Regions from separate parts of the Microcystis panniformis FACHB-1757 genome, predicted to be linked through region 3. Evidence: predicted binding sites of a transcription regulator. Region 3 holds the regulator's gene; each other region holds the start of a gene.

The links. The regulator HrcA, encoded in region 3, represses chaperone genes, less so after heat shock. The targets are predictions, from matches to a motif close to TTAGCACTCNNANNNTNNGAGTGCTAA.
Region 1: groES (co-chaperone GroES) is a predicted target of HrcA. The motif match lies at 3,645-3,671, and genes of this name have one in related genera.
Region 2: groL (chaperonin GroEL) is a predicted target of HrcA. The motif match lies at 7,421-7,447, and genes of this name have one in related genera.

What each region holds. Positions count from the first base shown of each region.
Region 1 covers NZ_CP011339.1:5,248,246-5,259,185, forward strand. Annotated here, with positions in the region: gene VL20_RS24680 (pantothenate kinase) at 1-9, opposite strand, end outside; partial or broken gene VL20_RS33315 (IS110 family transposase) at 318-1,275, shown strand; gene groL (chaperonin GroEL) at 1,614-3,239, opposite strand; gene groES (co-chaperone GroES) at 3,286-3,597, opposite strand; gene VL20_RS24700 (CAAD domain-containing protein) at 4,206-4,637, opposite strand; gene pcrA (DNA helicase PcrA) at 5,013-7,334, opposite strand; gene metK (methionine adenosyltransferase) at 7,668-8,918, shown strand; partial or broken gene VL20_RS24715 (ABC transporter ATP-binding protein) at 9,521-10,940, shown strand, end outside.
Region 2 covers NZ_CP011339.1:493,935-504,874, reverse strand. Annotated here, with positions in the region: gene VL20_RS02530 (calcium-binding protein) at 1-962, shown strand, start outside; gene VL20_RS02525 (RpnC/YadD family protein) at 1,114-2,172, shown strand; gene VL20_RS02520 (hypothetical protein) at 2,223-2,573, shown strand; gene VL20_RS02515 (hypothetical protein) at 2,666-2,857, shown strand; gene VL20_RS02510 (hypothetical protein) at 3,125-3,592, shown strand; gene VL20_RS02505 (ABC-F family ATP-binding cassette domain-containing protein) at 3,622-5,511, opposite strand; gene groL (chaperonin GroEL) at 5,702-7,384, opposite strand; gene VL20_RS02495 (hypothetical protein) at 7,649-9,433, shown strand; gene VL20_RS02490 (potassium channel family protein) at 9,620-10,940, opposite strand, start outside.
Region 3 covers NZ_CP011339.1:171,343-182,282, forward strand. Annotated here, with positions in the region: gene VL20_RS00875 (hypothetical protein) at 1-222, opposite strand, end outside; gene VL20_RS00880 (rhodanese-like domain-containing protein) at 432-770, shown strand; gene hrcA (heat-inducible transcriptional repressor HrcA) at 907-1,983, shown strand; gene VL20_RS00890 (hypothetical protein) at 1,970-2,263, opposite strand; gene VL20_RS00895 (helix-turn-helix domain-containing protein) at 2,559-2,954, shown strand; gene VL20_RS00900 (type ISP restriction/modification enzyme) at 3,164-6,154, opposite strand; tRNA gene VL20_RS00905 (tRNA-Pro) at 6,623-6,696, opposite strand; gene lipA (lipoyl synthase) at 6,798-7,673, shown strand; gene rdgB (RdgB/HAM1 family non-canonical purine NTP pyrophosphatase) at 7,636-8,229, opposite strand; gene VL20_RS32070 (hypothetical protein) at 8,507-8,632, opposite strand; gene VL20_RS00925 (molybdenum cofactor biosynthesis protein MoaE) at 8,705-9,148, shown strand; gene VL20_RS00930 (AOC03_06830 family ribosome hibernation factor) at 9,151-10,224, opposite strand; gene VL20_RS00935 (B12-binding domain-containing radical SAM protein) at 10,484-10,940, opposite strand, start outside.

The DNA.
Region 1 (10,940 bases), 610 kb from region 3:
CTCAGTCATTTAGTTAGGGTTTACTGAAAAAGTTTTTCCAGGGTGTGGGGTGTAGGGTGTGGGGTGTAGGGTTTCATGCTTCAACCCAACCTTGTATCTTGAGAAGTAGGCAACCCGTCCCAACCTTGGTCAGAAAAGACGGCTTCGTAGCAAGGGTCACCACCATAATCTCCCTGACAAAACTCGAACAGTCGCCGGGGTCGTCGCAAAAACAATCAATTGTTAAGCTAACAGACCGGATTGGGCAAGGATGAGTAAAATCAAGGGGATGCTCTCAAAAATAACCATCAATTCGGCAAATTTAGGTAAGTCCAATCATGGAAAATATCTCTCAATGGGTAGGCATTGACATTAGTAAAGCGACCCTAGATGTTTATCTTCGCCCCCTCGGTAAAGCGATGAAAGTTGCTAATACAGAGGAGGACATATCTAAACTGGTCGAGACCCTAAAATCTTACACGCTCAACCTCATCGTTCTGGAAGCGACAGGAGGTTGAGAAACTGAACTGGTGATTCAATTACAAGCAGCGGATTTACCTGTAGCCTTAATCAATCCCCGTCAAGGAAGAGACTTTGCTAAAGCCACTGGTAAATTAGCCAAAACCGATGCCATTGACGCTCAAATCTTAGCTCATTTTGGCGAAGAAATGCAACCGCAAATATTAGCGGTTGAGTCGGAAGAATCTCGTCAATTGGGCGACTTAATTAGTCGTCGCCGGCAACTTGTCGAGATGCGGACTGCCGAAAAAAACCGACGGGAACGCGCTCGCGGTAAAGCTTTGGCCGATATCGAAGCCCATCTTGAGTATCTCGATAACTGCCTTCTAAAAACTCAATCAAGAAATTGAGGAATTGACCCAAGCTAACCAACAATGGCTCGAGAAAGTTAATTTACTCAAAACCGTGCCGGGGATTGGTCAAGTAATTTCTACTACTCTCGTCTCCGACTTACCAGAACTCGGTCAATTAACCGCCAAACAAATCTCTCGCTTAGTCGGTGTCGCACCGATTAATCATGATAGTGGTCAACATAAAGGTAAGCGGATGATTCAGGGGGGTCGCGCTCAGATTCGGGCGACTCTTTACATGGGGGCGGTGGTGGCTATGCGTCATAATCCGGTGATTAAAACCTTTTACGAACGCCTAGTCGGACGCGGTAAATCAAAAAAACTGGCTCTGACTGCTTGTGTGCGGAAAATCTTAGTTATTCTTAATGCAATGGTTCGCCAAAATCAGCCTTGGCAGCTTGCTGACAATTTACCACCTTGTTCCTAGAGATTCACACTTTTTGTTATCTCTGATCAAGGGTTGCGCTTGCTTTGGTTTAACCTGAGCGACTTAGTTTTTGCTGCGCTTTTTTCCGGCTTGAGATTTTGAGTTTTACGGCAACTGCTTGAGTTTTTTTGAATTAGCCCTTGACAATCAAGACAGTCGCTACAGCTTAAAAGCTTCCCGGTTTGTATAGTAAATTCGTAGGTCGGGTTGAGGCAACGAAAAACGGGTTTCTCCGAGAAACCCGTTTTCTACTCATGCACTCATGCAAAAAGATGTTTTTTCATCAAAAAAACTCGATCGCATTTAAGTGATCGAGTCGAGAAAAAATAGACTAATTACTAATAGTCGAAATCTCCACCGCCGCCTGGAGCAGCGGCTTTTTCTTTTTCGGGTTTATCCACCACAATACACTCGGTAGTTAAAACCATACCGGCGATAGAAGCGGCATTTTGTAGGGCAGAACGAGTCACTTTCGCGGGGTCAACGATACCCGCCTCAAACATATCGGAGAACTCACCAGTAGCGGCATTATAACCGACATTAAAGGGCTTTTCTTTCACCCGTTCGGCAATAACTGCACCGTTTTGGCCGGCATTTTCAGCGATCCGTTTTAAGGGAGCAGCAATGGCGCGAGAAACGATTAAAGCACCGGTTAATTCTTCATGGTGTAGGGTTTCTTTGGCCCAAGTTTCCAATTGGGGAGCCAGGTGAGCTAAAGTAGTACCACCTCCGGGGACGATACCTTCTTCTACGGCTGCTTTAGTGGCGTTAATTGCGTCTTCTAAGCGCAATTTGCGGTCTTTCATTTCCGTTTCCGTAGCGGCACCGACTTTAATCACTGCCACACCCCCGGCTAATTTAGCCAGACGTTCTTGCAGTTTTTCTTTATCGTAGGAAGAATCAGTTTCCTCGATTTGACGGCGAATTTGCTCACAACGGGTTTTCACTGCCACGTCGTTGCCTTCGGCCACGATGGTGGTGGTATCTTTGTTCATGGTGATACGACGGGCCGTACCTAAGCTGTCAATTTTAGTGGTTTCCAGTTTTAAACCCGCATCTTCGCTGATTACTTGACCACCGGTTAAGACGGCGATATCTTCTAACATCGCTTTTCTGCGATCGCCAAATCCAGGGGCCTTCACCGCAGTGACGTTAAGAACACCGCGCAGACGGTTAACTACTAGGGTTGCCAAAGCTTCTTTTTCGATGTCTTCGGCGATAATTACTAGGGGTTTACCTTGACGGGCCACCTGTTCGAGAATGGGAACCAAATCCTGTACTAAACCGATTTTTTTGTCGGTAATCAGAATAGCGGGATCCTCAAAAACGCATTCCATGCGCTCGGTGTCGGTGACAAAGTAGGGAGAGATATAACCTTTGTCAAAACGCATCCCTTCGGTGATTTCTAGTTCGGTGGTCATGGATTTCCCTTCTTCTAGGGAAATTACGCCTTCTTTACCGACTTTATCCATGGCCGAGGCGATCATTTGACCGACTTCATCATCGTTACCGGCAGAGATAGCGCCCACTTGTGCGATCGCTTTGGAATCTTCTACGGGTTTCGCGTGTTTGGCGATTTGACTGACGAGGAAATCGGCAGCTTTATCGATACCTTTTTTCAGAGAAATCGGGTTAGCACCGGCGGCGACGTTGCGTAAACCTTCTTTAACGATAGCGTGGGCGAGAACGGTGGCGGTAGTTGTACCATCACCTGCCACATCGTTGGTTTTTGAGGCGGCTTGGCGAATTAAAGCCACACCGGTGTTCTCGATATGGTCTTCCAGTTCGATTTCTTTAGCGATGGTGATGCCATCATTGACGATTTGGGGTGCGCCAAATTTCTTTTCGAGGACGACGTTACGACCTTTGGGACCGAGGGTGACGGCTACCGCTTCGGCCAGCAGATCCATGCCTTTTTCTAGGGCCCGACGAGCATCTTCGTTGTAGATAATAGATTTAGCCATAATGTATCGTTATTCGTGCAAAATAGGGGTTTTCAAGGGTAGATGATTAGGAAACGGAGGCGAGAATGTCTTTTTCGGAGAGGAGAACGTACTCTTCGCCACCAAGTTTGATATCGGTTCCGGCATATTTGGAGTAGAGAACTTTGTCCCCCACACCCACTTCCACAGGGGTGCGGCTACCGTCATCGTTGCGTTTGCCAGCGCCGACGGCCACGACTTCTCCGATTTGGGGTTTTTCTTTAGCGGCATCGGGAAGGAAAATGCCACCGGCGGTTTTTTCTTCGCTGGGGCTAACTTTAACGAAAACTCGATCGCCTAGGGGTTTAACAGTTGTTACGTTGATGCTGACTGCAGCCATGGAATATCCTCCGTTTGTCTTGTATTTGGGTAAGTGCCTTTTCCAGATTAGCACTCTTACCTTCCGAGTGCTAATTTACCGAAATAGAAGTCCCCCTGACAACGGCTCGATCGGTACGGGTTTCCGAACTATGGTGTTAAGCTAGGGTTTGCTGAAAAAGTTTGTTGGTCGGGTCAGGAATCAGTATTCTCCGAGTCAGGAGAATTAAGAATGAGCATTAATCAATTGAATGCTCTATTTAAGAATTTTAGGCAATTTTATGCTTATTTCTCTCATTTTTGCCCTCTCAAAAATTAATTAGGGTTTGCTGAATAAATTTGAAATGTAGGCAAGGTAGCGGTTTTGTGGCTTTTCTCGCTCCCACAGGTGCAAGATTTTGAGAGAATCCTGCTTCTAAACCTTGCGTCTTCATCGGCCCGCGTCCTGTAGGGGCGAAGCATTCGGGCAATAACCTATCGGTGAAACCGGAGATTTTCTATCCGAATGCTTCGCCCGTACTTTTTGCCGCAAACCCTACTTATGCAAGAACTCTAGTGTAAGCTGTTGTGCAAAAACAAAAGAGTTGAGCGGAAACACTCAACTCCTTTGTTTTTTATGCTTGATTCTATCTATAAAGTGTTATTGTGACTGCCAAAAACTTGCGCTTTTAGTGCATCAATTTCGGCTAATAACTCGCGACGATTTTCATCTTTGAGCAGATAGCGCCAGACAAACCAACCAGTGTAAACGATCCCAACTAATTGTAGGATAGGAGCAAGGAGGGGAATATCATCGATCGCATCTAAGACCGCTAGGGTAACTTTTACGGTGACAAAACTCGCTAAAATTGCCCCCAGAACGATTAAAGGTTTTTTGTATCCAGAGAAGAAACTACCGATATAATCGGGGACATTAGCCAGATAGGACATTACCGAATCCCAAACTGGTTCTACATATTCAGACCAAATCTGTTCGGTGCTGCTGCTGCTGGGTTTGCTCAGAGACCCGGGTAAATCTGTTCTAATCGGATTTTGTGTTTCGGTGGGTTGCATTGATTCCATATTAACTGATCCTCATCATAAAGGTTAGACAGTGCGCGAATACGACCAACGGGGGTCAATTTTAACAGACTGAATAGACTAACTCGCTGTTGCCCATATTATCGGATAATTGCGATAGTAGGCGGAAAGTTTCTCAACAACTATTAAGAATCAAGGATTTAGCTTCTCAATTTTATCGTCAGTCTGACCGCAATTCTCTATTCTAACAGCAGGTAGCGATCGGAGTTGAGGAATCAGGGGGTGTCAGTTATCAGTGAACAGTAATCAGTTATCAGTGGGGAGATAGGGAGTAAAAAGCCGGTGGGTTACGGCGAATACTCAATTTTTAGTGAGATTATAACTTATTTTCGCCTAACCCACCCTACAGATGATTACCTATTCCTGGATAAGTTGCATGGGTGCGGTGCGAGGATCGATGATTTTCTGACCTAAACCCGAAAATTTGACCGCTAGATTCATTTTTTTGCCCGTACCGAGGATATGGGTCACTTCTCCTTCTCCAAAAGTAGAGTGTAACACTCGATCGCCTACCTGCCATTTTCTTTGATTAGAGGCGGTTGTTTGAATGGGAACCACTTTTGGGGTCTTTTTGGGTTTCAGGTTGCTTGTGAGCAATTCTGGGGGCAATTCCTGCAAAAATTGGGAAGCTACCTTAGTCTCTTTATTTCCCCAGACATATCTTTCTTTTGCGTAGGTTAAAAATAATTGTTCCTTGGCCCGAGTCACTCCCACATAACACAAACGCCGTTCTTCCTCAAGAGCAATGGGATCGTTTAAACTACGATTATGGGGAAAAATGCCCTGTTCTAAACCGACTAAAAAGACGATAGGAAACTCTAAACCTTTGGCTGAATGTAGAGTCATTAACGATACTTTTTCCTGACCTTCCTGAAGATTATCTAAGTCCGAGGCTAAACTAGCACTAGCGAGAAATTCCCGTAGATTAGTTTCCTCATTTTCCTCTTGAAATTGTACCACGGCGGTATAAAGTTCTTGGATATTTTCGATCCGGGTATCAGCTTCCTCGGTTCCCTGCTGTTTTAATTCATCAATATATCCCGAATTTTCCATGATTTGATCTAGGATTTCACTAGCGGATAAATCGGTGATTTTTTCTTGCAGGTTTTGGATAGTTTTAGCTAATTTATTGATGCTTTTAGTCGCACGACCAGCGAGAGTATTAACGGAAGTTTCATCGCTGATAATTTCCCATAAAGGTACTCCTAATTCTTGGGCAGCTTTGAGCAAATTATCGATTGTGGTTTTACCGATACCGCGCCGGGGAGTGTTAATAATTCTCAGTAAACTAACGGTATCAGCAGGATTGGCAATCACTCGTAAATAAGCGATCGCATCTTTAATCTCCTGTCGATCATAAAATTTAAATCCCCCGACAATATTATAGGGGATATTATTGCGAATTAACCCATCTTCAAAGGGACGAGATTGGGCATTAATTCGGTAGAGAATAGCAAAACTACCCCAATTTAATTCGGGGTTTTCTTGGGTAAATTCTCTGATTTTATCGATAACAAAAGCTGCTTCTTCCTGTTCATCTCTGGCTTTAAAAACATAGATACTATCGCCCCCTTCTCTAGTGGGAACAAGGACTTTATCGATTCTTTGACTATTCTTTTCAATTAATTTATTGGCCGCTTGCAGAATATTTTCCCGTGAACGATAGTTTTCCTGTAGTTTCACCATCGTGCGAGTATCATCATCGGGTAAACCATCGCCAAAGTCCGCTTGAAAATTGAGCAAAATAGTAAAATCTGCCATCCGAAAACTATAGATAGATTGGTCGGCATCACCCACCACAAAAATCGATCGATCCGTCCAATTCCACTCACTTTTTTTTGTTTCACCATTGGTGGACAAAAGCCGAATTAACTCGTACTGAATCCGGTTAGTATCTTGGTATTCATCGACTAAAATATGCTTAAATTGCGTGTGCCAATAGCCGAGAATAGACTCATTTTGCTGAAAAAGACGGACTGGAACCAGGATCAAATCATCAAAATCTAGGGCGTTATTTTGGGCTAATTGCATCTGATAAGCCTGATAAACCTCAGAAATGACCTTTCCCCGAAAATAAGGGTTTTCTCTGGCATAATCTGTGGGGGTTAAACCTAAATTTTTGGCATTACTAATCGCATAACGCAGATTGCGAGCATCAAATTTTTTATCGTCTAAATTCATCTGTTTGGTGACGATATTTTTCACCAAACTCTGGGCATCAGATTCATCCATAATTGAGAAATTCCTTTGCCAACTATGACCATATTCATCCTGATATTTATTAATGTCATAGCGCAAAATCCGACCGCAAAGACTGTGAAAAGTCCCAATCCAGAGTTTTTTAGTATAATTCCGATAAACTTGAGAAAAGAGTTTTTTTTGTTCGTATTCTTCCAAAAGTTCTAATCTTTGACCGTATTTTTCCTGTGCCTTCTGTTGAGCAAAAGTTTTTTCAATTCTCGTTTTCATTTCCCGGGCCGCCTTATTGGTAAAAGTGACCGCGAGAATATTTTCCGGATCGACCCCGTGATGACGGATCAAATGGGCGATACGATAGGTTAAAGCGCTGGTTTTTCCCGATCCTGCTCCAGCAACCACCAACAGGGGGCCGCAAAAATGCTCAACAGCAAGGCACTGGGAAGGATTGAGTTGTTCTAAATAATCGGCTGTGACTGTCATAATCTTTCCGTATAGCTCTGCGACCTCTATTAATCAGGCTACATCATCGGGACGGCTATCGGGCATTAGTCAACCCCTTCAAGAAATAAAAATTTTTTGGGCTAGTTTGTTTCAAATCGCTCAAGATTCTAAGTTGTCATCTACAATGGAATTAGCGGAGACGAAAGTTTCCGTTCACTCCTCACACCACACTCCGTCCGGACAATCGAACATTGTTCGGGCGCTTTCTTATTGAAAATACTCGATCTCTACAAATTCCCTGTTACACTGTATTATCAAAGATTTCTTGGAATCTTTTTGCGTTCAAACGTACTACTATGTGAGGGACATCACTTGTCTAAACGTTATTTGTTCACCTCCGAATCGGTTACAGAGGGACATCCCGATAAAATTTGTGACCAGATTTCTGATACTATTCTCGATGCTCTGTTATCCCAAGATGACCACAGTCGTGTAGCGGCTGAAGTGGTTGTCAATACAGGGTTAGTCTTGATTACTGGTGAAATCACCTCGAAAGCACAGGTTCACTTCGTCGATTTAGTTCGCAAGAAAATCGCTGAAATCGGCTATATCAACGCAGATAACGGCTTTTCCTCGAATAGTTGCACCGTTTTAGTCGCTTTAGACGAACAATCTCCCGATATTTCCCAGGGGGTCACGGCTGCTCAGGAAAATCGCGAACTTCTCAGCAATGATGAACTCGATAAAATTGGTGCGGGAGACCAGGGTATTGTCTTCGGTTTCGCTTGCAATGAAACCCCCGAATTTATGCCCTTACCGATTAGTTTAGCCCACCGCATCGCTCGCCGTCTAGCGGCAGTCAGAAAAACCGGTGAACTTTCCTATCTGCGTCCCGACGGTAAAACGCAAGTATCGGTCATTTATGAAGATGGTCGTCCCGTGGGTATCGATACTATCCTTGTTTCTACCCAACACGATGCTACTATCGGCGATATCACTGATAATGATCTCGTCCAACAAAAGATTAAAAGTGATCTCTGGAAAGCGGTAGTAGAGCCGGTTTTCAGCGATTTAGAGATTAAACCCGATGCCAACACCCGTTATCTGGTTAATCCCACCGGAAAATTCGTCATTGGTGGACCCCAAGGCGACGCGGGATTAACGGGACGGAAAATTATCGTCGATACCTACGGTGGCTATTCTCGTCACGGTGGCGGCGCTTTCTCCGGTAAGGATCCTACCAAAGTCGATCGCTCCGCGGCCTATGCTTGCCGTTATGTGGCCAAAAATATCGTCGCTGCTGGTTTGGCCGATAAGTGCGAGATTCAAGTGGGTTATGCGATTGGGGTAGCTCGTCCGGTGAGTCTCTTCGTGGAAACCTTTGGCACTGGCAAAGTCGCTGATGATGTGATTCTGGACTTAATCAATAAATACTTTGAACTTCGTCCGGCCGGTATTATCCAAACCTTTAACCTGCGCGGTTTACCCTCGGAAAGAGGCGATCGTTTTTACCAAGATGTGGCCGCTTATGGTCATTTTGGGCGCAATGATCTCGATTTACCCTGGGAAAAGACCGATAAAGCCGCTATCCTCAAAGAAGCTTTGACTTCTGTGGTAGTATAGGGTTAGAAATTAACTGCAATTTTTGATTGAGGAGTAGAGTTTCAGGCTCTATTCCTTTTTTCGACGGTTTTTAAACAGAAAAAGCTATATTTATCAGTCAATCGAATCTGTCTTTCTGTTTGTGTTCTTTGTGCCTTTGTGTTTATCCTTAACTCTTATGGTATAACTGGACAACAAAAGGTTTGGTTTTAAACTTTAGCCTCCCTATTCTCTGGGTCCTCTTGTAGCTAAAAATAGCTCACCTCTTATTTGTTGATGAGTGAAGGTGAATATAGCTTTTCTCATCAAGATGCAGTGTAACCTGATTGGGTAAGTAAAACTTCCCACCTCATCATTAAGATAACTGCTATATAGTTAAAATTGACAACTTAGGTGGCTCTTCGGTTTATGTTATGCAATGAACGGGGGTTATAGAGGATGTAACCCTTGTATAGAAAGGCATTTAGCGATTTTTGTCAATTATTTTTCTCTAGAGCGAACTAATCAATTAAGTCTCTTGCCAGATAAGGATTTAGTCGATTTATGCTCCCCTATCGAACCATACCAAGTAACGAAGAGCCACTTAGGTTAAGATGATGCTAGGTTTCACCAGTTAAAGAGCTATGGATAACAAAGTTCTCGACGTTCGCCATCTCACCGTTGAATTTTCTAATCAGAAAAGAACAACAGTCGCCGTTAATAACATTAGTTTTAGCTTGCAGAAAGGTCAAGTTCTCGGTTGTGTGGGGGAGTCGGGTTCAGGAAAATCCGTCACCTCCCTTGCACTCATGGGATTGGTTCCCTCTCCTGGAAAAATTACCGGGGGAGAAATTTGCTTTCGTCCGGCAAAAGGTCCGTCAATGCAAGCAGTAGATTTATTATCTATTCCCCCGGAAGAATTGCGTTATTATCGCGGGGGAGAAATGGCGATGATTTTCCAAGAACCAATGAGTTCTCTTAATCCAGTTTATAACATCGAGTTTCAACTCACAGAAGCAATTTTACTGCATCAAAAAGTCACCACTGAACAGGCAAAAAATCAAGCCATCTCTCTACTGCAAGAAGTGCGCTTATTACCCAGTGATGAACAGTTGGAGGAGAAGTATATAGAAACTTTTCCCTTAGAAAATAAGGGTCATGTCAGAGAAAAAATTAGAACTTATATTCAGGAACAAAAAGAGGCAATTCTCAAGCGTTATCCTCACGAATTATCGGGGGGACAATTACAAAGGGTAATGATTGCCATGGCGATTTCTTGTAATCCTACCCTATTAATTGCCGATGAACCAACCACCGCTTTAGATGTGACTGTCCAAGCAGAAATATTAAGATTATTAAGAGATTTGTGTAAAAGCGATCGAGAAATGTCAATGGTTTTTATCTCCCACGATTTAGGAGTTATTAACGAAATTGCCGATCAAATTGTCGTGATGTATCAAGGAGAAATTGTCGAACAGGGAACTAAAGAAGAAGTATTAAATTATCCCCAACATCCCTACACAAAAGGTTTACTTGCCTGTCGTCCTCGCTTAAACTCTCGTCCAGAAAAATTGCCCACCGTCAGCGATTTTTTACGAGTGGAAAAAGACTCTCAAGGTAAGATTATTGAATTACAGGAAATTACTCCACCAGCAGTTAAATTTATTACTCTCCAAGAGGAAGAAAGCAGAATTGAAGGTTTACAACATCACGAGAATATTTTATCGGTAGAAAATTTATCGGTTAGATTTCCAGTTAAGGGAGTTTTCGGGCAAGTAAAGACCTTTTTTAATGCCGTAGATCAGGTCAGTTTTGCCGTTAAACGGGGGAAACCCTGGGTTTAGTCGGTGAGTCGGGCTGCGGAAAATCTACCTTAGCAAGGACAATTCTGCGCTTAATTCCTGCCACTTCTGGAGATATCTATTTCCGAGGAGAAAATCTCGCTAAATTAAACCCCAGCGATCCAAAATTAAGACTACTGCGCCGGGAATTACAGATAGTTTTTCAGAATCCCTACAACTCCCTGAATCCCCGTTTATCCATCGGTAAAGCAATTTTAGAACC
Region 2 (10,940 bases), 320 kb from region 3:
CTATTAGCATTCCCATCCTCAATGATAACCTCAATGAACCTGATGAAGCCTTTACAGTAACCCTGTCAAATGCGGTTAATGCTACCATCAATCCCGACGAAGCAATTGGACAAGTAATTATTACTGACACCCTACAAAGCGCAAGTACTCGCACCTTACCCAATAATGTCGAAAACCTCAGACTAATTGGCAGTAATAATATTAACGGTACAGGTAACGCTGGTGACAATAAAATCACCGGAAATAGCGGTAACAATATCCTCGCTGGTGCTAATGGTAACGATATTTACTGTTTCAATGCTTCAACCCCATTAGGAAGCGATACCATCCAAGAAACTACTACTGGTGGTATCGATACCCTCGACTTTACCGGGACAAATACCGCAGTAAGAGTTAACTTAGGTGTTACTACTGTCCAAACCGCCGTCACCAATAATCTAAAATTAACTTTTTCGGCAAATAACACCATCGAAAATATTATTAGCGATAGCGGTAATGACCGACTAACTGGGAATAGCCTTAATAATACTCTAACTGGTGGTGGTGGCAACGATCAATTAACCGGTCAAAACGGAAACGATAGCTTAATTGGTGGTTCTGGCGATGATTTACTCACCGGTGGTAATGGTAGCGATAACTTTATCTTCAACAGTAGTAATTTAGGCATCGATGCCATCAGCGATTTCACCCCCGGCAGCGATAAAATAGTATTAAGTAAAGCCATCTTTACTGCCTTACAAAGTAGCATCGGCAATGGCTTCAGTCAACTGGCTGAATTTGCCAGCGTCGCTGACGATGATTTAGTCGCCACTAGCAGTGCTTTTATCGTTTACAGTAACAGCAGTGGCAGTATCTACTACAATCAAAATGGTAGTGCTGCTGGCTTAGGAAGTGGTGCTGAATTTGCCAGTTTGTTGACTGTTCCTACCCTGATAGCGGCTGATTTCACACTGATAAATTAACCTAGCCAAACAGCTTGTAGGGTGCGTTAGGCGGCCACCAATTCCGTCAAAAAACCAAAATTAACAATCCGCCGTAACGCACCAACTCTATTATTAAATCGGTGCGTTACGCTACGGTTCTTCCGTACTTAGTGTGCTAATTTATCTCGCAATGAACCAAACAACCGCCAATTATGATGAACCCTGGAAAGAAGCATTAACCGAGTATTTTGAAGCGTTTTTAAGCTTCTTCTTTCCTGAAGTTCACCAATTGATTGATTGGACAAAAATTCCCGAATCCCTAGAAAAAGAACTTAAACGGATTACCGCTTCAGCAAAGACAAAAAAACGTTTCGCTGACAAACTCTATAAAGTCTGGTTACTGAGTGGTGAAGAAGTCTGGATTTTGATTCATATTGAAATTCAAAGTCAATACGAAGAAAATTTCCCTCAGAGGATGTATATTTATAACTATCGGGCCTTTGATTTGTATCAGAAACCAGTTATCAGTCTCGCTATATTAGGGGATGAACGAGTAAATTGGCGACCAGATTCCTATAATTATACCATTGCCGGCTGTGAAGTGAGTCTGAAATTCCCAACGGTTAAATTACTGGACTATGAGGAAAGATGGTCAGAACTAGAAGCAAGCAGCAATCCTTTTGCTATAATAGTAATGGCACACCTGAAAACAAAAGCGACTACTGGGAAGCTGCCACAACGGGAACAGTGGAAGTGGAAGTTAATCAGGGGATTATATGAAAAGGAGTTCGAGAGAGAACAGATAATTAAACTGTTTGAAATCATCGACAATATGATGACTTTATCCCCTGAATTACAGTCAAGCTTAGAGAGTAAAATTAAACAATTTGAGGAGGAAAGAACCATGCCTTTAATGAGTAATATGGAGTTACGAGGAATCGAACGCGGTAAAGAAATTGGTGAGGAAATTGGGGAGTTACGAGGGATAGAACGCGGTAAGGAAATCGGTAAGGAAATTGGTAAGGAAATTGGTAAGGAAATTGGTAAAGAAATTGGAGCGTTAGAAAATGCTCGTGATTTTGTGAAAAAAGTTTTGGAAAACCGACTAGGCGATATCCCTGGAGATATTGGACAATGTCTCAATGATGCTTCAGTTATTTCGGTTTTAGAAGAGATGTTAAAAGCCGCACTTATAGTAAATTCTTTTGAGGAGTGTAGGAAGTCTTTTAGTATCATCATAAATAAGTAGGGTGGGTAATACCTACCTTACTTAGTAAACTGTTTGAAATCATCGACAATATGATGACTTTATCCCCTGAATTACAGTCAAGCTTAGAGAGTAAAATCAAACAATTTGAGGAGGAAAGAACCATGCCTTTAATGAGTAATATGGAGTTACGAGGAATAGAACGCGGTAAGGAAATTGGTAAAGAAATAGGCAAGGAAATTGGTAAGGAAATTGGAGCGTTACAAAAAAGCCGTGATGCCATAAAAACAGTTTTAACTGTGCGTTTTGGACAGATTTCTTCAGAAATTGAAGAGATAATCGGCAAAATCACTAACCCTACTATCTTAGAAGAGCTACTAAAATTAGCAGCTACTGCTAATTCTCTCGCAGAATTTAAGCAGTCTTTGGCAAGAATCCAATAAGAAAATCTTGCCGTAGGGTAGGCATTGTCCACCCATTCACCTTAAAACTCTTAGCCAGAAGCGGAGAACAATTAAAACTATCACCCTAATTGATGAACCAAACAACCGCCAATTATGATGAACCCTGGAAAGAAGCATTAACCGAGTATTTTGAAGCGTTTTTATGCTTCTTTTTTCCCGAAGTTAACCTAGAAAACGGGTTTCTCGGAGAAACCCGTTTTCTGGACTTTAAGACAAAAAAACGTTTCGCTGACAAACTCTATTCAGTTATCAGTTATCAGTGACTAAGTAGGTGGGTGGAATTAAATATAAGATGAACGTAGGTTGGGTTGAAGCATGAAACCCAACTCCCGCATGGGTTACGCTACCGCTAACCCATCCTACAAATAATTGTGCCTCCCTACTTAATTGGAAGCAAGTAGCAATCCCTTTGCTATAATAGGGTCTGCTGAAAAGGTTTTTCCTGGTGGCAGGGTGTGGGGTGTGGGGTTTTACCGATTTTGTTCCTACCTCACCATTAGGATAACTGCTGTAAATGAAATAACCGACTAATGAAAAAGATAATATTGACTTTATTAGCTTGGCTTTTAGTTGCTAACATGAATAGCCAAGGGGTTTTAGCAGTGACGCTCGATTTTCAATGGTTGGGAAATCAAGGCTATACAGCTAAAGGTTCTTTTAGTTATGATGAAAAAACGGCCCCGACTATCTTTTCGGAAAAAGGTTCGGGAAAAATGCGAGTTTTAGAAAATTTTCAAGTATCTTTTTATGATAACAGTGGTCAAGAGATCGCTAAATACGATAATGTCAGCCAGGGAATTTCCTCGGCTAATTATTTTCAGTTTAATTTTAATACCAAAACCGGTCAAGTTTTCGGCTCGATCGATCTGGGGGGTGAAGGGATGGGGGAAATCTATCTTCAAGGGGTGGTTAACGATAATTTGGCCCTCTTGCGGGTGGAGTCGGTAGATCTGGTCATGGATGAGGATGATTCACCAGAAATTATCACTCAGTTTTGACTAAATCGATCGGGAAAATAGGGATTATCCTAGCCTAATTTTTCCGCTAATTCTAACCAGCGATCGGTTAAAGTATCAATTTTTTGACTCAATTGAGCTAATTCTTCGGTCAGCGCGGTTATTTTGGTAAAATCTTCTAGGGGTTCTCCATAAAGTACCTGTTCAATTTCGGCTTTTTTTGCTTCTAAAATTGGTATTTGTTTTTCGATATCTTCGTATTCTTTTTTCTCTTTAAAAGAGATTTTTTTATTGACAGGTGACGGAGAAGCTTTAACAGTTTTTGGGGTGACTTTTTTTTCTTTTGGTTCCTCCTCCTCTTTTTTCTGATCGAGATAAAGGGAATAATTACCCGGATATTGACGGATATTACCCCCGGTTTCAAAGGAAAAAATAGTATCAACTACTCGATCGAGAAAATAGCGATCATGGGAAACGACGATCACACAACCGTTAAAGTCCTCTAAATATTCTTCTAAAATTGCTAAAGTCTGCACATCGAGATCATTGGTGGGTTCATCTAGGATTAAAACATTAGGCGCACTCATCAAAACTCGTAGTAAAAATAAGCGTCGTCTTTCTCCTCCAGAAAGTTTATAAATTGGTGCATACTGTTGATCGGGAGGAAAGAGAAATTTTTCTAACATCTGGGAAGCGGTAATCACGCTACCGTCTAGGGTTTTGACTAATTCGGCCACACTTTTCAGATATTCGATCACTCTTTGATTTTCGTTGATATTGAGATCATCGGATTGTTGATCGAAGTAACCAATATGAATAGTGGAACCGATGTCAACTGTGCCTGAATCGGGGAGAATTTTCCCGGTAATAATATCCATGAGAGTAGATTTTCCTACCCCGTTACTGCCAATAATACCGATGCGATCTTCGGGGGTAAAAATATAGGTAAAATCTTTAATTAAAGTGCGATCGCCGTAAGCTTTCGATATCTTTTCTATTTCGATAACTTTTTTGCCGATGCGTCTTCCTGCGGTGGCAATATCGACTTTTCCCTCCACCTGTTTAAATTCCTTATTACCCATTACCTGAATGCGATCAATCCGCGCTTTTTGTTTGGTACTGCGCGCTTTTGGTCCCCGGGATAACCATTCTAATTCCCGTCGTAAAACTCCCGCGTGTTTGCGTTGACTACTGGCGATCGATTCTTCCGCTAAAGCTTTTTTTTCTAGATAATAGGCATAATTACCGGCATAAGTAGATAAATCTCCCCGATCGATTTCAATGATGCGATTAGTCACTCGATCGAGAAAATAGCGATCGTGAGTAATTAATAATAATCCTCCCCGAAAACGGGACAAATAACTCTGTAACCACTCCACGGAAAGCGCGTCTAAATGGTTGGTGGGTTCATCCATCAATAAACAGTCAGGATCGGCTAAAAGTGCGGTAGCGATGGCGATTCTTTTGCGATATCCCCCCGATAAATCTCCCACGCGAGCATTAAAATTATCGATGCCCAGTTTACTTAAAATAACTTTAGCATTAGTTTCTAAATCCCAGGCGGCAAGTTTATCAATTTGTTGCGAAACCCTTGACAAACTTTCCATAATAGTATCCAGATTTTCTGGCTCATGGACAAGGCGATCAGACAATTCCTCGTATTCCTTAATTAAAGTCATGCTTTCGCCACTATCGGCGAAAACCTGCTCTAAAACCGTTTTATCGTCGTCTAGATCGGGTTGCTGGGGTAAATAGACGATTTTCATCCCCGAATTGATTTGAATTTCGCCACCATCGATCGCTTCTAACCCGGCGATCATTTTCAATAGGGTCGATTTTCCCGATCCATTCGTACCGATCAGGCCGACTTTATCGCGATCATCGAGACTAAAACTCGCATCTTTGAGAATTTCCTTGATACCGAAGTCTTTTTTGAGCGATCGAACCGTCAGCAGTGTCATGATTTCTGGGAATAATCCTTCTTTTCTAGTGTAGTGTCTGGACTAATGCAAAGGATAGATTAAGCAGGTTCTGCTGAAAAAGTTTTTCCCGAGGAAAAAAAACCTGTCCCTAATGCCGACGATAACCAGAAAAGGGACAGATTGGCTCAATTGCATGAGATTATTTTCAAGGGCCAGACGGCATCAGGAATTACATCATACCCATGCCGCCCATGCCACCCATGCCACCCATGCCACCCATGCCACCCATGCCGCCCATGCCGCCCATATCAGGGGCTGCGGCTTCTTTAACGGGTTTTTCGACCACGAGGGCTTCCGTAGTTAGGACCATACCGGCGATAGAAGCGGCGTTTTGAACGGCTGACCGTACCACTTTAGCCGGATCGATAATTCCGGCGGCGATTAAGTCTTCGTACTTGCCGGTGAGGACATTGTAACCGACGCTAAAAGCGGTTTCGCGCACACCTTCCACGATCACATCCCCTTCCACACCGGCGTTATTAGCTAACTGACGCAGGGGTGCTTCTAGGGCTTTGGCGACGATATCGGCGGCGACTTTTTCCTCATCGTTAGTGAGAGAAGCTTTGAAAGCCTTCACCTTAGAAGCCAGATGAATCAAGGTTGTACCACCGCCCGGGACGATACCTTCTTCCACGGCGGCTTTGGTGGCATTGAGGGCATCTTCGATGCGGAGTTTGCGATCCTTGAGTTCGGTTTCTGTGGCTGCCCCGACCTTAATGACGGCCACACCGCCGGCTAATTTAGCGATGCGTTCCTGTAATTTTTCCTTATCGAATTCGGAATCGGTTTCTTCTAACTGTTTTTTCAGTTGGGCGAGACGTTTCTGCACATCGGCCTTATTGCGGCTGTCCCCGGAGGCGACAATAATTGTATTGTCTTTTTCTAGGGTGATTTTTGCCGCTTGCCCTAGCAGATCGAGGCTAACGGTGTCAAGACTTAAGCCCACTTCTTCGGAAATCAGACGACCACCGGTGAGGATGGCAATATCTTGTAAAACCGCCTTGCGACGTTCCCCGAAACTGGGGGCCTTGATGGCGACGACATTTAAGACACCCCGGGCCTTGTTGACCACTAGAGTGGCTAAGGCTTCGCCGTCCACATCTTCGGCGATAATTAATAGGGGACGACCTTGACGAGCAACGGCTTCGAGGACGGGGACTAATTCAGCGATCGCACTGATTTTTTTATCGGTAATCAGGATCAGGGGGTTGTCGTACTCGACGATCTGTCTTTCCTGATCGGTGATGAAATAGGGGGAGATATAACCGCGATCGATCTGCATCCCTTCCACTACTTCTAATTCGGTGGTTAAGGATTTCGATTCTTCCACGGTGATTACGCCATCGGTGGTGACTTTTTCCATGGCGGTGGCGATCATTTGTCCCACTTCTTCGTCGTTGCCGGAAGAAACGGTGGCCACTTGAGCGATCGCATCTCCGGCGATCGGTTTAGCGACGGCGGCGATTTCTTCGACTAGATAGGCGATGGTTTTGTCTAGTCCGCGTCTTAAGGCGACGGGATTGGCCCCGGCGGTAACGTTTTTCAGACCTTCTTTAATTAAAGCCTGGGCGATGATGGTGGCGGTAGTGGTGCCATCGCCCGCTAAATCTTTGGTTTTTGACGCTACTTCCTGAATTAATCTCGCCCCGGTGTTTTCGAGGGGATCGGACAATTCGATTTCTTTGGCCACGGTGATGCCGTCATTAACGATCTGGGGGGCGCCGTATTTCTTTTCTAACAAGACATTGCGTCCTTTCGGACCGAGGGTGATTTTTACCGCATCGGCCAAGGCGTTGACACCTTTTTCTAGGGCGCGACGGGATTCATCTTTGAAGGCAATGATTTTGGACATGGTATCGCTGTTGTGATAGGACTCCTTATAGTTAATTTAGCACTCTTAGGGCCTGAGTGCTAAGATGCGGCTGCGGTCATTGAGGAGATAACGATGTTGAGGAGATAACGATGTTATGTCCCTACGGCAGACTGAATTGAGTTAAAAAAATAAAAATTTATCAAGATTTATGAATAATTGCAGAAAATCAATGATAACTATTGTAGCATCTGGAAGCTAACCGAATTTTAGCCCATTTTCGCCTTTTTTTAGGAGAAGACAATCATGATTAATCTAAATCCTGCTATCGAACAAAAAATTAATCAATTTATTCTGGAAACCCAAAATAAATTTAGTCAGGATAAATCAGCTACCCTTGCTAGTTACCAAACAGAAGCCAAAACAATCACTCAAGAGACTAATAATTTAAGAGATGAACTTATTCAAAAACTAGGTGAATTAACTTTTTCAGACCCTTTACCTAGCAGAGAAGAATTAGAAAAACAAATACTAGCTCATACAGATCAGCTTGTGGAGACAATCAACCTTTTATCTACGGGCAAAATTTCAGAAACTCCTCTTGATACTTTAAGCCAAGAAACTGATAGTTTAGTGGCCACAATTACGATTCTATTCGATGCTAATGCTAACGATGCAAACTTGCCAGGACTTAAGCAAGAACTAATCGCTTGGCAAACAAAAATTAAAGATACTTTGGTTAAATTTTCCACCACTGTGGAATTACAAAAGAAAAATGAGTCTTTGATTGCTGAACTGAAGGAAAACTTAGACAAATATAGTTCAATTCCTGAAGTAGATGAACCCTTTGAAAAGTTAGTCAAGGAATTTAAAGATAATTTTGCACAACTACAAGTACAAGAAGAAAGTGTTTTATTTCAAACTTTAGACGATTTAATCAATGAAATTAAAGCTAGAGATGAGGGAATCAAACTAAATAAAAGAATTGATATTTTGCTGGAAAAAACCCAAGAACAAGTAGCGGGATTCCCTCAAGAATTAGACCGGGAAGTACAGGGAGAATTAGCCAAATTAATTAAAATACTAGGGATGGCACAGGTGGAACTCAAGAACATTTCCAAACCTGGTGATATCATGCAAGTAAAGTCGGTGGTAGATGCTGGAGAAATTGCGATTAAATCTTTAATAGGTAAACCTAATATTATTCTGGCACAAAAATTACGCTATGCCGCCAGAACGGGATTAAGAAAAACCCAGACAGGTTTTTGGACTCGTCTAGCCGAATTCAGAGATAATCTGTTCCATTCTTTCAAAATACCTACAAAAGTTTTAATTGGATTAGTGTTAGCTCTCCCTTTGAATTGGGGTATTATGAACTCCCTTCCAGTGAAAGATTTGCTTATGTCTTTACCTCCAATCAATACTGAGGGTAAAAGTAACCAAAATACTGAAGACAAAGACGGAAATTTTAGACTCTTGATATTGATATTGATGACAGGCACTTTAGGGGGAGCAGTTAGTCTTCTAACTCGTTTGCAAGATTTTGATAATCCCAAAAACCAAAAATATGACGATGACCTCTTGCCATTTATAATTGGTCTAACTAAGCCGATTTTAGGGGGAAGTTTTGCTTTCTTTATTCTGCTAATTCTTAACTCTAATATTTCTCCCTTAGAAATTCGGGGTGGCACTGAAGATAATCGGAATGGCATCTATTTATATGGACTTTTAACAATGGCTTTTGTGGCTGGATTTAGCGAACGTCTTATTCCCGATTTAATTAATCAAGTGGAGAAAAAAGTAACTGTAGAGGCTAGTTCCACTGGACAGGGACTACCTCCAACGATTCTGATCGCTCCCTCTAGCGCAACTTTAGCATTAAATGGAATCCAAGAATTTATCATTAATCCCGTTGGTAACTACACCATCACAATCTCACCGCCAGACAGCGGTAAAATTGATAAAAATACCACTGATGCCAAATTTACCTACACTGCACCTGCACAAGGAAATAATGGGGATAAAATTACTATTACTGCTACTTCTGATTCTGGACAAACTGCCAAGGCTACGGTCACTTTAACTGCATAAAAAAAGACCAAGAGAGCCTTCTAGTTTGATAAAAAAGGATAAGTAGGTAGGTGTTAAAAGTTGTCAGACACCCCCCTTATTAAGTAGGGCAGGGGGGATCCCCCGCCTATCGGCACCCCCCTTAATAAGGGGGGGCAGAGGCAAAATCTATCTTCAATTTAATTATAACTACTTACTTAACTCCGATTAACTCGATTTCGGGTTAATGGGAATAGCCAGCGCTTGAACTTGAATTTTTTTTAACTCGGAAACTAATCGAATCGCCTGCTGTTCGTAGAGGGGGGCGCCCAGGGTTGCTGGCAAATTTTCCATGAGATCGCTGGCGGTTTTCAGGGGACAATTAGAAAAACGACTGATTACGGTGGGCGCTTCCGCGGCAATATTGCGATTAAAGGCTTTTTCCACCCGCACGCGCCAAGTTTTGGGAGTGCGACGACCCTGTTCCACCCGTCGCAGTCCGTTGATGGTGGCCAGCACCACAATGCGATCGCCGATGCGTAAGTTGAGATAATCTTCGGGCATTAATTTCGGGGCTTGCCGTTCTCGTTGGTGTAGGATCGGCACGACTCGATAACCGTAGGCAATATCCCCGAGCGAGCTACCATTGAGAGTATCTCCAGCTTCGATCTCGTATTCCGTCACCAGAATCGTTTTTTGCGCCCAACGGAACAGATAGATGATATTTTCTCCGAAAGCGGCCCCCGTAAAGGCTTCTGCCGCTACGGTGTTGGTTCCTAAAATGTGAGATTGGGGCAGAATTTGACTTAATTGTTGACTAAGGTTGTCGTCGGTGGTGCGGATGACTAAGTAGCTTTGGGGGTTGAGTTTGCGGGTGGTTAGGGCCACTTCTAAATTGAGGATTTCGTCATCGGTAACAATCGCTATACTTTTGGCCCTATCTAAATTGACATTTTTTAAAGATTCTTCGATATTTCCCGTCATCAGGGGCATTTTTGGCAGGATAGTCGCATCAAAATCCCTATTTAAGCTGACCCCGACGATCGCCTGTTGCATTTCTAGTAATAAATTAGCCACTTCTTTGCCGACTCGACCTAAGCCCACAATAACGATATGATTCTGTTGGGGAACTGGGGGACGGTTAGGGATAAATTGAAATCTTGATGATAATAAAGTTTCTGTCAAAATAGCGTAGAGAACCCCGATAAAAGCGGTTCCAGCTAAGGTTAAAAAGAGACTAAATAGCTGCATCCACCAGGGGACTGCATTTAAATCTTCGGGGTTAGAGGCACCGAAAACATCACCGTAACCACCTAATAAAAGAATCGCCGTTCCTGAAAGAGCGGAAATAAAGGAAGCTCTCGGGGCGTAGAGATGGAAAAGAAAAGTCCCGATAATTACTAGGAGGATAATGATAAATACTGACAGGAAAGCCACCCGGTGAATTTGCTGCTGAAAACTCAATTGCCAGAATTGTTGGGTTTCTTTGCCTAATTTTTGCCAAAAATGCCGCAACTTCTGGCGAGAATTTGACGGTTTCTGGCGGGTA
Region 3 (10,940 bases):
ATAGATAGTTTCACGCCCTAAGGCTTCATCGGGTAATCCGGGGGTATCCTTGGGTTGACTTTCCAGAAATTTTAGCCAATCTTCTGCTTTTTCGTGGGAGGTCATCTCTGCAATTTTTGGCGAAGTTATCTGAGTTAGAAATTGGCTGAAGTTTAAGACTTCTTGTTGTTTTTCTAAAGGAAGTTTTCGCAAGTTTTCGATAACGGCTTGTTCAATATTCATCGAAATTCAGCTTGTCGATTAATCGGCGTACTAAAAAGCATCAATCTCTTCAATACCTGCCGTTTCCCCATTATATCACCCCCCCGCTCTGGCACTGACCAAATCCCCCCACTTGGCTGGGATATTATTCCTACGCAAGTCCCTAACCGCTCAGGGTCCCTCGATTTGCTACTCTAAAGGAAAGATAACCGATTCTTAAAACCAAATCTATGAGCATTCCCGAAATTAGCGTCCATGAACTCGCTCTCCGTTTAGCCGATCATGATCCTAATTTACAACTTATTGATGTGCGCGAACCAGAGGAAGTTGCGATCGCATCTGTAGCCAATTTTACCATTTTACCCTTGAGTCAATACCAAGAATGGTCGCCCACTATTGCCAGCCAATTCAACCCCCAAGCGGAAACCCTCGTTATCTGTCACCATGGCATGAGATCCCTGCAAATGTGCCAATGGCTACAAAGTCAGGGTTTTACTAATGTTAAGAATATTAACGGTGGCATCGATGCTTATTCCCTCCTCGTCGATCCTAATATTCCCCGTTACTAATTTTCATGGCCACCATCGGGAAAAGAGAGAGGCAAACTATCCCCTTTCTCACCATGGATTACTGATAACTGATAACTGATTAAGCGTTATACTGTCTAAAAAAATGTTATAAATCTTTTGTTAAGATTATTCCCCTATGTCCGCTAGAACCCATCTCAGTGATCGCTATCAACATATCTTAAAGGCGACAATCCAACATTATATCGCCACGGCCGAACCGGTTGGCTCGAAAACTCTACTTGATGAGTACAAGTTTACTGTTAGTTCCGCCACGATTCGCAATGCTCTCGGTAAACTGGAAAAAGAAGGTTTACTCTATCAACCCCACACTTCCTCCGGACGCATTCCCTCCGATTGGGGTTATCGTCTCTACGTCGATGAGTTGATGACTCCCGATGACCGTATCGGCGAAAAAATCGGCTATTATCTGCATCAAAACGCTAAATCTCCCGCTTGGAGTCTCGAAAGTCTGCTGCAACGGGCCACCCAACTTTTAGCCGGTTTAAGCGGTTATATCGCTATCGTTACCCTCCCCCACACCCTCACCAATACCCTGCGTCATCTGCAATTAGTCCCCGTCTCGGACCGGCAGATCATGTTAATTATTGTTACAGATAGTTTACAAACACGCTCGGTTATGATAGAAATTCCTGAGTCTATGGCAACGGACAAGAAGGATGGATTAGCAGAAGAATTACAAATCCTCTCTAATTTTCTGGGGGAAAAATTAAAGGGTTATTGCTTGGCAGATTTAATTAACCTCGATTGGCAGCAAATCGAGCGAGAATTTACCCGTTATACCCATTTTCTCCAACAATTAAGCCAGGAAATCGGCGCTAGTCTCCAATCCACTGCCACCCCAGAAATTATCGTCCATGGTGTCGCTGAAGTCATTCGACAGCCCGAATTCGCCCAATGGCAACAAGTACAAATGTTACTGCATCTATTGGAAGCAGAACAGGATCGCCTTTTACCCCTGATTTTACAAAGACCAGAACCGGAAAAATCAGCTAAAAAAGTCAAAATCACTATTGGTTCCGAAAATCCTCTGGAATCCATGCGCCCTTGTACTCTTATCTCCGCTTTTTATAAACAGGGAGATACTCCCGTCGGTAGTGTTGGCATTATCGGACCGACGCGAATGTTATACGAAAATACTATTCCCCTGGTGGAATCCACCGCTAACTATCTCAGCGAGGCTATAAGTAAGTAGATATCCCCCGCAAAGGTTCGGGAATGGGACAATCGACAGTAAACTCTAAAATTGTCTCACCATCCCCCAAATAGCCAGAATTGGCAAAACAGAGCAACATCCGCACCAGCGCCACCCACACCTCCGCATCGAACTCCCAATCCTGTCCCCGACGCGCTCCACAGGCGATCGATTTTAGCGCCCAAAAATAACTATTTCTCACCACTGAGCCGCCTTTTTTGTAAACCGGTACATCCTCATGGTGAATATAAAGAATATCATCTTTAGCGATCGCTCTCATCGGTGGCTAGGAAGGTTGCAGGAATTTTCAGTTGACTGTCCTAGATAATAACATCTTTAGCGATCGCTTGCGTCGCGCCAGAAAACCCACTAAGCTAAGACGCATCTTAACCGCCTATCCTTAGATTAGCTGAATCTCCCCTTACCCCCCGATGTGGGTGGTAGGGTTGATTCATGAATCAACCCTACCTTGAATCAACCCTAGGGGTTGGGGGGGTAGAGTTGCCTCGTCTCAATTTTCTTTCTTTCTCACAAATATGAAGTATAATGTCATCGATAGCTAAACCGCAGTAAAAATGAAATCCTATCCAGTAGAGTTCCGTCAGAAAATCCTCGACTGTTACTATAACGAACCCATCTCTCAAAGACAATTAGCGAAAAGATTCTGCGTAACCCTGAGTTTCGTACAAAAGCTGTTGAAACAATATCGAGAAACGGGAGATGTTCGACCAAAGACTTATCGATGTGGACGTCATTTAAAACTCACTCCAGAACAAATGCTCGTCCTCGGTGAGTTAATTGAGGAAAATAATGACGCAACTCTAGCTGAACTATCGAAACTATTCCTAGAAAGAACTGGTATAGTGTTAAGTGTGGCGACAGTGGCAAGAATAGCCGAACGCTTGAGAATAACCCGCAAAAAAAACTCTACACCCACCCGCACAAGAGACAGAAAAACTACAACAACTTAGACAAGAATAGAAAGTAAGTGGGTGGGTGGAATTAAATATAAGATGAACGTAGGTTGGGTTGAAGCATGAAACCCAACGCCCGCTCATGTTACGCTACCGCTAACCCATCCTACAAATAATTGTGCCTCCCTACTTAGGGTTTGCGGCAAAAAGTTTTTCTTGGAGGCAGGGTGTAGAATGTAGAATAAGATTTCCCGGAAGCAATCTTTTTAATGTCTCATCGCTTCTATTATTTTCATGGTTTCGACGCTGACAGTGCAGACTCGTTGTAATAAGTCAATTACTGTTTCTTTATAATCGACGAAGCGATAATTATTAAATCTTTCGGCGATGGTTTGATCTTTGGGTTTCTTTTCCTTATATTGATCTAATATCCATTCTAAGGCCGAACGATTACCGAGTTTATATTCCCAAGCAATTTTGGGAATATCTTGTAGGAAAGTGATATCATCGAGGTTGATAGAATTTTTTTCTCGGTCGGCTTTTAGTTTAGTTTTTGGTTTGAGGTTATTATTAGTATCAATGCGAGTTAGTGGGTAGGGTGCGACGGTTTCATAGTTGATGTGTAATTCCATTAGTTTGCTTCCCCATTCTACCCATTGAGAGAAGTTATCATAAAAGGGAAGTCGGGGAAATTCTCGCTTGAGATTTAATTCGTATTTACTGCGATATTCCGGGTAGTGAAGGACTGCATAAGTGTAGTGGAAGATATCGAGTTTGGTGATGGTTTTATCGTTGTAATGTTTTTGGAATTGTTGCAATCCCCAATCGGTGATATTATCGATGCGGTTTCCTTCTTTCTCGTAGTAGTAGAGGGGGAGACATTGAGTTTTTTCAAGTGTATCTAAACCAATTAATAAATCACAGGAAAGACAATGAAAAGGCTTGCTTGAACTAATGCCAGAAAAAGCTATTATCTTATTAAAAGACTTTAGATCTAATGAAAACATCTCGTAATGGTTTTCTGTCAATCGATGATTAAATAATTTTTCTGTGTATTGAAATTGCTTAAAATAAGGTCTATATAGAGATAATTGAATTAAATTATCATCGAAATCAGACTTTATTCGAGATTTCCAGAAATTCTCTAAAGAAGAACTCCACTTTATTGAAAAGTCTTGTAATTGATTTTCAACAGAGTAATTGTATTTTTCAATGAAAAAACTAATCTTATTTATTAAACTCTCTTTGAGAGAATCATATACCCACTCATCTCGATTGGTTACTACACCCAATGAAAACAACTTAAACACAGCTTTCTCAGACTTGCCACTTTTGACATCCTTATCAATCAAGGGTAGCAGTTGATAAAAGTCATTATCTGATTGATTGAGCCAATTATGTTTTTTATCTGGGATGATATGCTCAAAATCAAGCTGATTAAGTTTTGTCGATGACAAAAACTCTAATTTTTGCGCTGCTGTATCCAATTCAGGACGGCGAGTATATAAAATTCGACAAGGAAGATTATTACTTTCTCGCTTCACCATTAAACTAATCGCCACCCCCGTCTGAATACCGAAAACATTATGAGTTGTCCCTGAAAGTTTAGGATTTTTCCTGACATTACCACCTAAATCAATGATATAAATTTCACTAAACTCATTCTCTACTACTTTTCTAAATCCATCATAAGCCAACGCATCGATAAAAGAAGAGTTAGTAATAAACGCTATTATACCATTTTTATTTAATCGATCCGAAGCCCAACGAATAAAACGAGTGTACATATCATAGACGACAATTTGATTCTGTGCCTTACCTTCTTTGACATAACTATATTTAATGCGCTTGTCAATCTCTTCATAACTTCGATTTGCATTACCTTGATTAAAATTATCCTGCTTGGCATTATAAGGAGGATTACCAATAATTACAGAAATATTGCGGTCATTTTGATTTTGAATGCGTTGGGTATTCTCCACCGACATGGCAAATAAATCCATCTGCTTGAGATGAAAAGCAGCATGGTCCAGGGTATCCACAAAACAGATATGCTCAAACTCCTCATACTCACCCATCTTCTGCTTGTAGGTGAACTCAATATTCAAATTCGCAATATAATAAGGCAGAATTGCCACCTCGTTACAGTGCATCTCATGCTTATACTTGTACCGTAACTTATCCTTCGGTAAATACTCAATCAACTCCGTTATAAAAGTTCCTGTCCCCGTCGCCGGATCTAAAATTTCTACTCCTGGATCCGCCAACAACTTACCAAAATGCTTGTGGACTAAATAATCGACACTTTCAATCATAAAACGGACAATTTCATTGGGTGTATAGACAATTCCCAACCGGTCCGCCGCTTTCGGATTGTATGCTTTATAAAAATTCTCATAAATCGCCTTGAGAAACTTCTGCTTCTCGTGGTGGTTATAAATATTCGCCGCCGTCCGCCGAATTACTGCATAATAACGTTCAATAGTCCCTAAAGTATTGCGCTTAGTATTACCAGTAAAGAAAGTTTCAATCACTCCCTGTAATTCCCTAGCGATATTATTTTCCCGGTGAAACTGGGACTCATTAAAAATATTGATAAAAATATCCTCTGTCAGAATATGCTGAATAATCATCTCTCGCACATCTTCCAGACTAATTTCTGGATTGATTGACTTGCGACAAATCTCTAAAAATTTGTCCCGCGCTGTCACAAAATTCCGATTCGTCTCCGACTGTCGCGCAATTAAACCCCGCAACGCTTCTAAAATTGTTGGTAAATCTTCCTTAAAACTATCAATTGCCTCTCGAAAATCCTCAACCTCCGGACGTACATAATTGATAAAAGCATTAATAATCCCATCCAAAGCCTCATCATCGCGCATGGAGACGCGCAGTCTTTCCTCTCCTCCTTGAATTAAAACCGCCGTCTGGGAATCTTCAAATAAAATATTGTCATTGGGGTAGCCTTTCGCCAACTTCTTCTCAATTTCTTCATCTAAATTATCGTATTGATCCTTACTTTCCCAATATCCCCAATCTAACCGTAAAGCATCCTTTACCGTCCCGTCAGGATAGACAACTTTTCCCGACTTAGTGCGATAATCCAACTCCGGAATTAACAAAAAATCCCGCGCCTTGCAATAGTCATTTAATAAATTCTGAAAAGCGACTCTAATCGAAGTTTCCTTGCGACTGCCGCCATATTGGACAATCTTCTCAACTTCCGCCTGATACTGGCTGATTAATAATCTAGACATGGGCTTAGAGGAGGTAAATAAGTAGTTATAATCAAAGAGAAGATAGATTTTGGACTCTGATCCCCTGCCCCCCTTATTAAGGGGGGTGCCGATAGGCGGGGGGATCTACCCTTATTAAGGGGGGTGCCGATAGGCGGGGGGATCTACCCTTATTAAGGGGGGTGCCGATAGGCGGGGGGATCTACCCTTATTAAGGGGGGTGCCGATAGGCGGGGGGATCTACCCTTATTAAGGGGGGTGCCGATAGGCGGGGGGATCTACCCTTATTAAGGGGGGTGCCGATAGGCGGGGGGATCTACCCTTATTAAGGGGGGTGCCGATAGGCGGGGGGATCTACCCTTGATAAGGGGGGGTGCCGATAGGCGGGGGGATCTACCCTTGATAAGGGGGGTGCCGATAGGCGGGGGGATCTACCCTTGATAAGGGGGGTGCCGATAGGCGGGGGGATCTACCCTTGATTGTCTTTAATCGGGATGACAGGATTCGAACCTGCGGCCCCTTCGTCCCGAACGAAGTGCGCTACCAAGCTGCGCTACATCCCGAAAATTTTCAGCTAAATCATCATAGCATATTCGGCCTTGAGTGGGTCGAGACTTGCTAGGATATTACAGATATAGGCAAAAATTATCGGAGTAGTTCAGGCGTGACGGTCAAACCAGAGTGGTTACGGGTAAAAGCACCGCAATGGCAGCGAGTCGGCAGTGTTAAGGAGGTTTTACGCGATTTAGGCTTAAATACCGTTTGTGAGGAGGCTTCCTGTCCCAATATCGGCGAATGTTTCCACGCAGGGACGGCTACCTTTTTAATTATGGGTCCTGCTTGCACTCGCGCCTGTCCTTACTGTGATATAGATTTTGAGAAAAAACCCCAACCTTTAGACTCCACGGAACCCCTGCGACTAGCGGCAGCCGTGCAACGTCTCGATCTTAATCATGTAGTGATCACTTCTGTCAATCGCGATGATTTGGCTGATGGGGGTGCTAGTCAATTTGTCCGTTGTATCGAGGAAATTCGCCGCATTTCCCCAAAAACCACCATCGAAGTGCTGATTCCCGATCTTTGTGGCAATTGGCAGGCTTTAGCTTTAATTCTTGCCGCTAAACCTGAAGTTTTAAACCACAATACCGAAACTGTCCCCCGTCTCTATCGTCGCGTGCGTCCCCAGGGTGATTACCAGCGTTCTCTAGAATTATTGCAGCGCGCTCGCGCCATTGTTCCCGCTACCTACACAAAATCGGGCATTATGGTGGGATTGGGGGAAACCGACGAGGAAGTGCGGCAAGTGATGGGCGATTTAAGGGCCGTCGATTGTGATATTCTCACCATCGGGCAGTATCTGCAACCATCGCCAAAACATCTCGGTGTGCAGGAATTTATTACCCCTGAACAGTTCCAAGCTTGGCGCGAATACGGTGAGTCCCTGGGATTTTTACAAATTGTTGCGAGTCCCTTGACAAGAAGCTCTTATCATGCTGAACAAGTCAGAGCCTTGATGAATTTGTACCCGCGAGAGTCTTGAGATGGGGCAGCAATTGCTGAAAAGCTCGTCCTCGGTGGCTAATTTTTCTTTTTAATTCGGGAGACATTTCCGCAAAGGTTAAAGCGTATTCGGGAACATAAAAAATCGGATCGTAACCAAAACCACCTTTACCCCTAGGACTGGTGAGAATTTCTCCCGTACAGATTCCTGTGGCGCTCAAGGCAATCTCACCATCGGGACGTGCGATCGCAATTACACAGACAAAACGGGCCGAACGATCTTGATTATCTCCTAATTCTCTGACGAGGCGATCGATTCTTTCTCGATCATTTTTACCATAGCGGGCCGAGTAAATCCCCGGGGCATTTCCTAACCCGGTTACTTCCAATCCCGAATCATCAGCGATCGACCATTCTCCCAATGTTAGGGCAATTTGAGCAGCTTTTAAATAGGCATTTTCGGCAAAAGTCGCCCCGGTTTCCTCTATCTCTAAATCATCGGGTTTTAACTGCAATTCTAGGTCGATATCGGTTAAGTATTCCCCTATCTCTGCTAATTTACCCGGGTTACTCGTGGCTAGAATTAATTTTTTCATCGAAAATAATCGGTTGGAAACCCCGGCCTAAAAGGACGGCTTGACGTTGAGAATATTTCACTATACACTAAAGCCACAGTGAAAACTTTTAACTCCCTGACTGCTTTGGATCGGACGGACATTTCCCCCTGATTATTGCCAGGATTAAAGTTAAGAATGGGTTCCTTAAAATTCCCATTGACTGAAAGACTCAAAGACAAACAGATCAAGGAATTACAAATACATCCAAAATACTCGGCTCGCTGGTTTGACAGCAATTGTCTTTTTGAAAAAATTTTCACCACCAGAGATGAAAGAGGTTTCCTTCCCCACACCCCACACCCCACACCCCACTCCCTACACCCCACTTCCCCACTTCCCAATTCATAATTCCCACTTCCCCACTCCCCACTCCCCAATTCATAATTCATAATTCATAATTCATAATTCCCATCTCCCCACCCCCCCCACACCCCACTTCCCCATCACCTCATCCATGACACCAGATAGTTTTCGCGTCAGTTTTGCTCCCTTATCTTTGCCGGAAGTATATCAATTAGCCGACGATGGGGCTAATGGTGCTGTTGTACTAATGAGTGGCACTGTACGGGAGCAAACCGACGGTAAACCGGTTATTTGTCTTGATTATCAGGCCTACGAACCCATGGCGATCGAGGTTTTCCGGCAAATTGCCGGGCAAATTCGGCAAACCTGGCCTGATACCAATCGAGTTGTCATTCACCATCGCACCGGTAAGCTACAAATCGGGGAAATTAGCGTCTTAGTAGCGGTGGGTTGTCCCCATCGAGGGGAAGCTTTCGCAGCCTGTCGTTATGCTATTGATACTCTCAAGCATAATGCCCCCATCTGGAAAAAAGAATACTGGTCTGATGGTTCTAGTCAATGGGTTAGTATTGGCGCTTGTGAAACGGAGTGTTAGGTCTAATAACGTAAAATCAAGGCGATTTTTTGGTAATCGTTCAAGGAGTCCTCCTCGACTAAAGCTACACGTCCTCCCTTGGCCAATACCGCTTCGATAATTTCATCCACTGCATCATCGATTACCTCCGTACCACCGACGTTTTCCACCAGCACTAATTCACCGTTTTCGCTTAAAACTGCGGGTACATGGTAATTTTTCTCCACTAATAACAATTTTCCTCGACCTTCCTGCGCTAAACGCCACACTTCTCCCAGGGTAGAGATAACTTTTTGAGCGCTGACTGCCGCATCCAAAGCTTGCAGAGCTTCAGTTTTTTGAGTCTGACGCACTGACTGCATAATCGGCAATACCTGTGGAATTAATTCTGACAGTGAGGTTTTGTCAAAATTGCCAGTTAAAGTGCCAACAATTGCTGATGTGTACTGTGAAACTTCTTGAAAGAAGGAAATTTGACGAACCACTCCACCCACAATCAAAGGGGAAGAATCATCAATGTATTCACCCAGAGCATTATCTACCTGTTGGAAAAATCGTCGGATTCTATCGTCTAGATAACTGGTATCGGCATCAAAGGGCAGTGGTGCGGTGGCCCCCGGTCCGGTCATTTCTAAGGGAAAATTCTGATCGCGAATTTCTTCGAGAGTTTCTCCTGTAGCTGAGATTAAACGAGTAGAACCCTGACTTAGTAGTAACAGCCAATAGGGTTGTTCTCGATGTAATCCATAAACTAAATCCCGTGTAGCAAAGGTTTTATCGATGATAACTCTTGCCTGGACAGAAAAAGGCAGGTTATAAAGCTTGGCAATATCCGGGCCAATGTAGAGAGCTAATCCATCTAGAGTATAAGGATAATCTATTTCAGCCACTAGATTATCGAGGCGATCGAACAAAGGTTCGATTTCACGTTTAGAGAATTCTTCCGATAATCGGCGCTTTGCTTCATCGACCAAATTTTTAACGAGAATAGGGTCTTGTTTGTTATCCGGTGAGGTGCGATGGGTGGGTAAGAGAATGGAAAGGGCGGGTATTTGAGTTAGGGATTGTAGTTTCTTAAGTTCTTGACGAGTAATCATTGACTTTCCCTTGATTTATAGGGTTAAGGGGCTAAAAATACTGGCTTTATCAAGATTTTACGATTTATTCAGTATTCAAGCTAACATTTTAGGGAAAAAATGTAATTATATCTAGAAAATTAAGAATTTATACTGAATTGCTTTGGTAGAGATTGAGGGAATTTTTAACCAGAAAATAGGAATATTATTGATTTATTGATCGTCCACCATCAGGACAGAAAATATTAAGGATGGGCTTATTTACCCATCCTCGGAATAATTAGGCCGCTATGGCGGTTTTTTCCGCTATTAATGCCTCTTGGCGTTGGAATTCGGCTAATTGTGCCGTAATTTCATCCCGGACAATCTGACGGTATTCCAGGAAATGCTCGTTGTGGGCGCAGACAGTGATATAGTGTTCGGCATTGGCGGGATTATGGCGCAAAATACCGAATAAATTCTGCCAGAATTTCCAGCGAGTGGAACGTTTAAAGCCCTGTCGCCAGATAATTACCCCTAGGGCATAGAGATCGGCCCGGCGAGGCAGTTTAAAGGCAGGTTTAGCTTTAGGTGCGCCTAATTTCAGGAAACAGCGATAGGTGCGATCGAGAAATACCTCCGGATCGTACAATGTCCAGAAGGCTTCAATATATTCTGTGGCAATATCTTCGATCGGCCGGGTGGGAACGAAATTCATCAGGGTACTTTGGTTAATGTCCTGTTTCCCCGTTAATCGT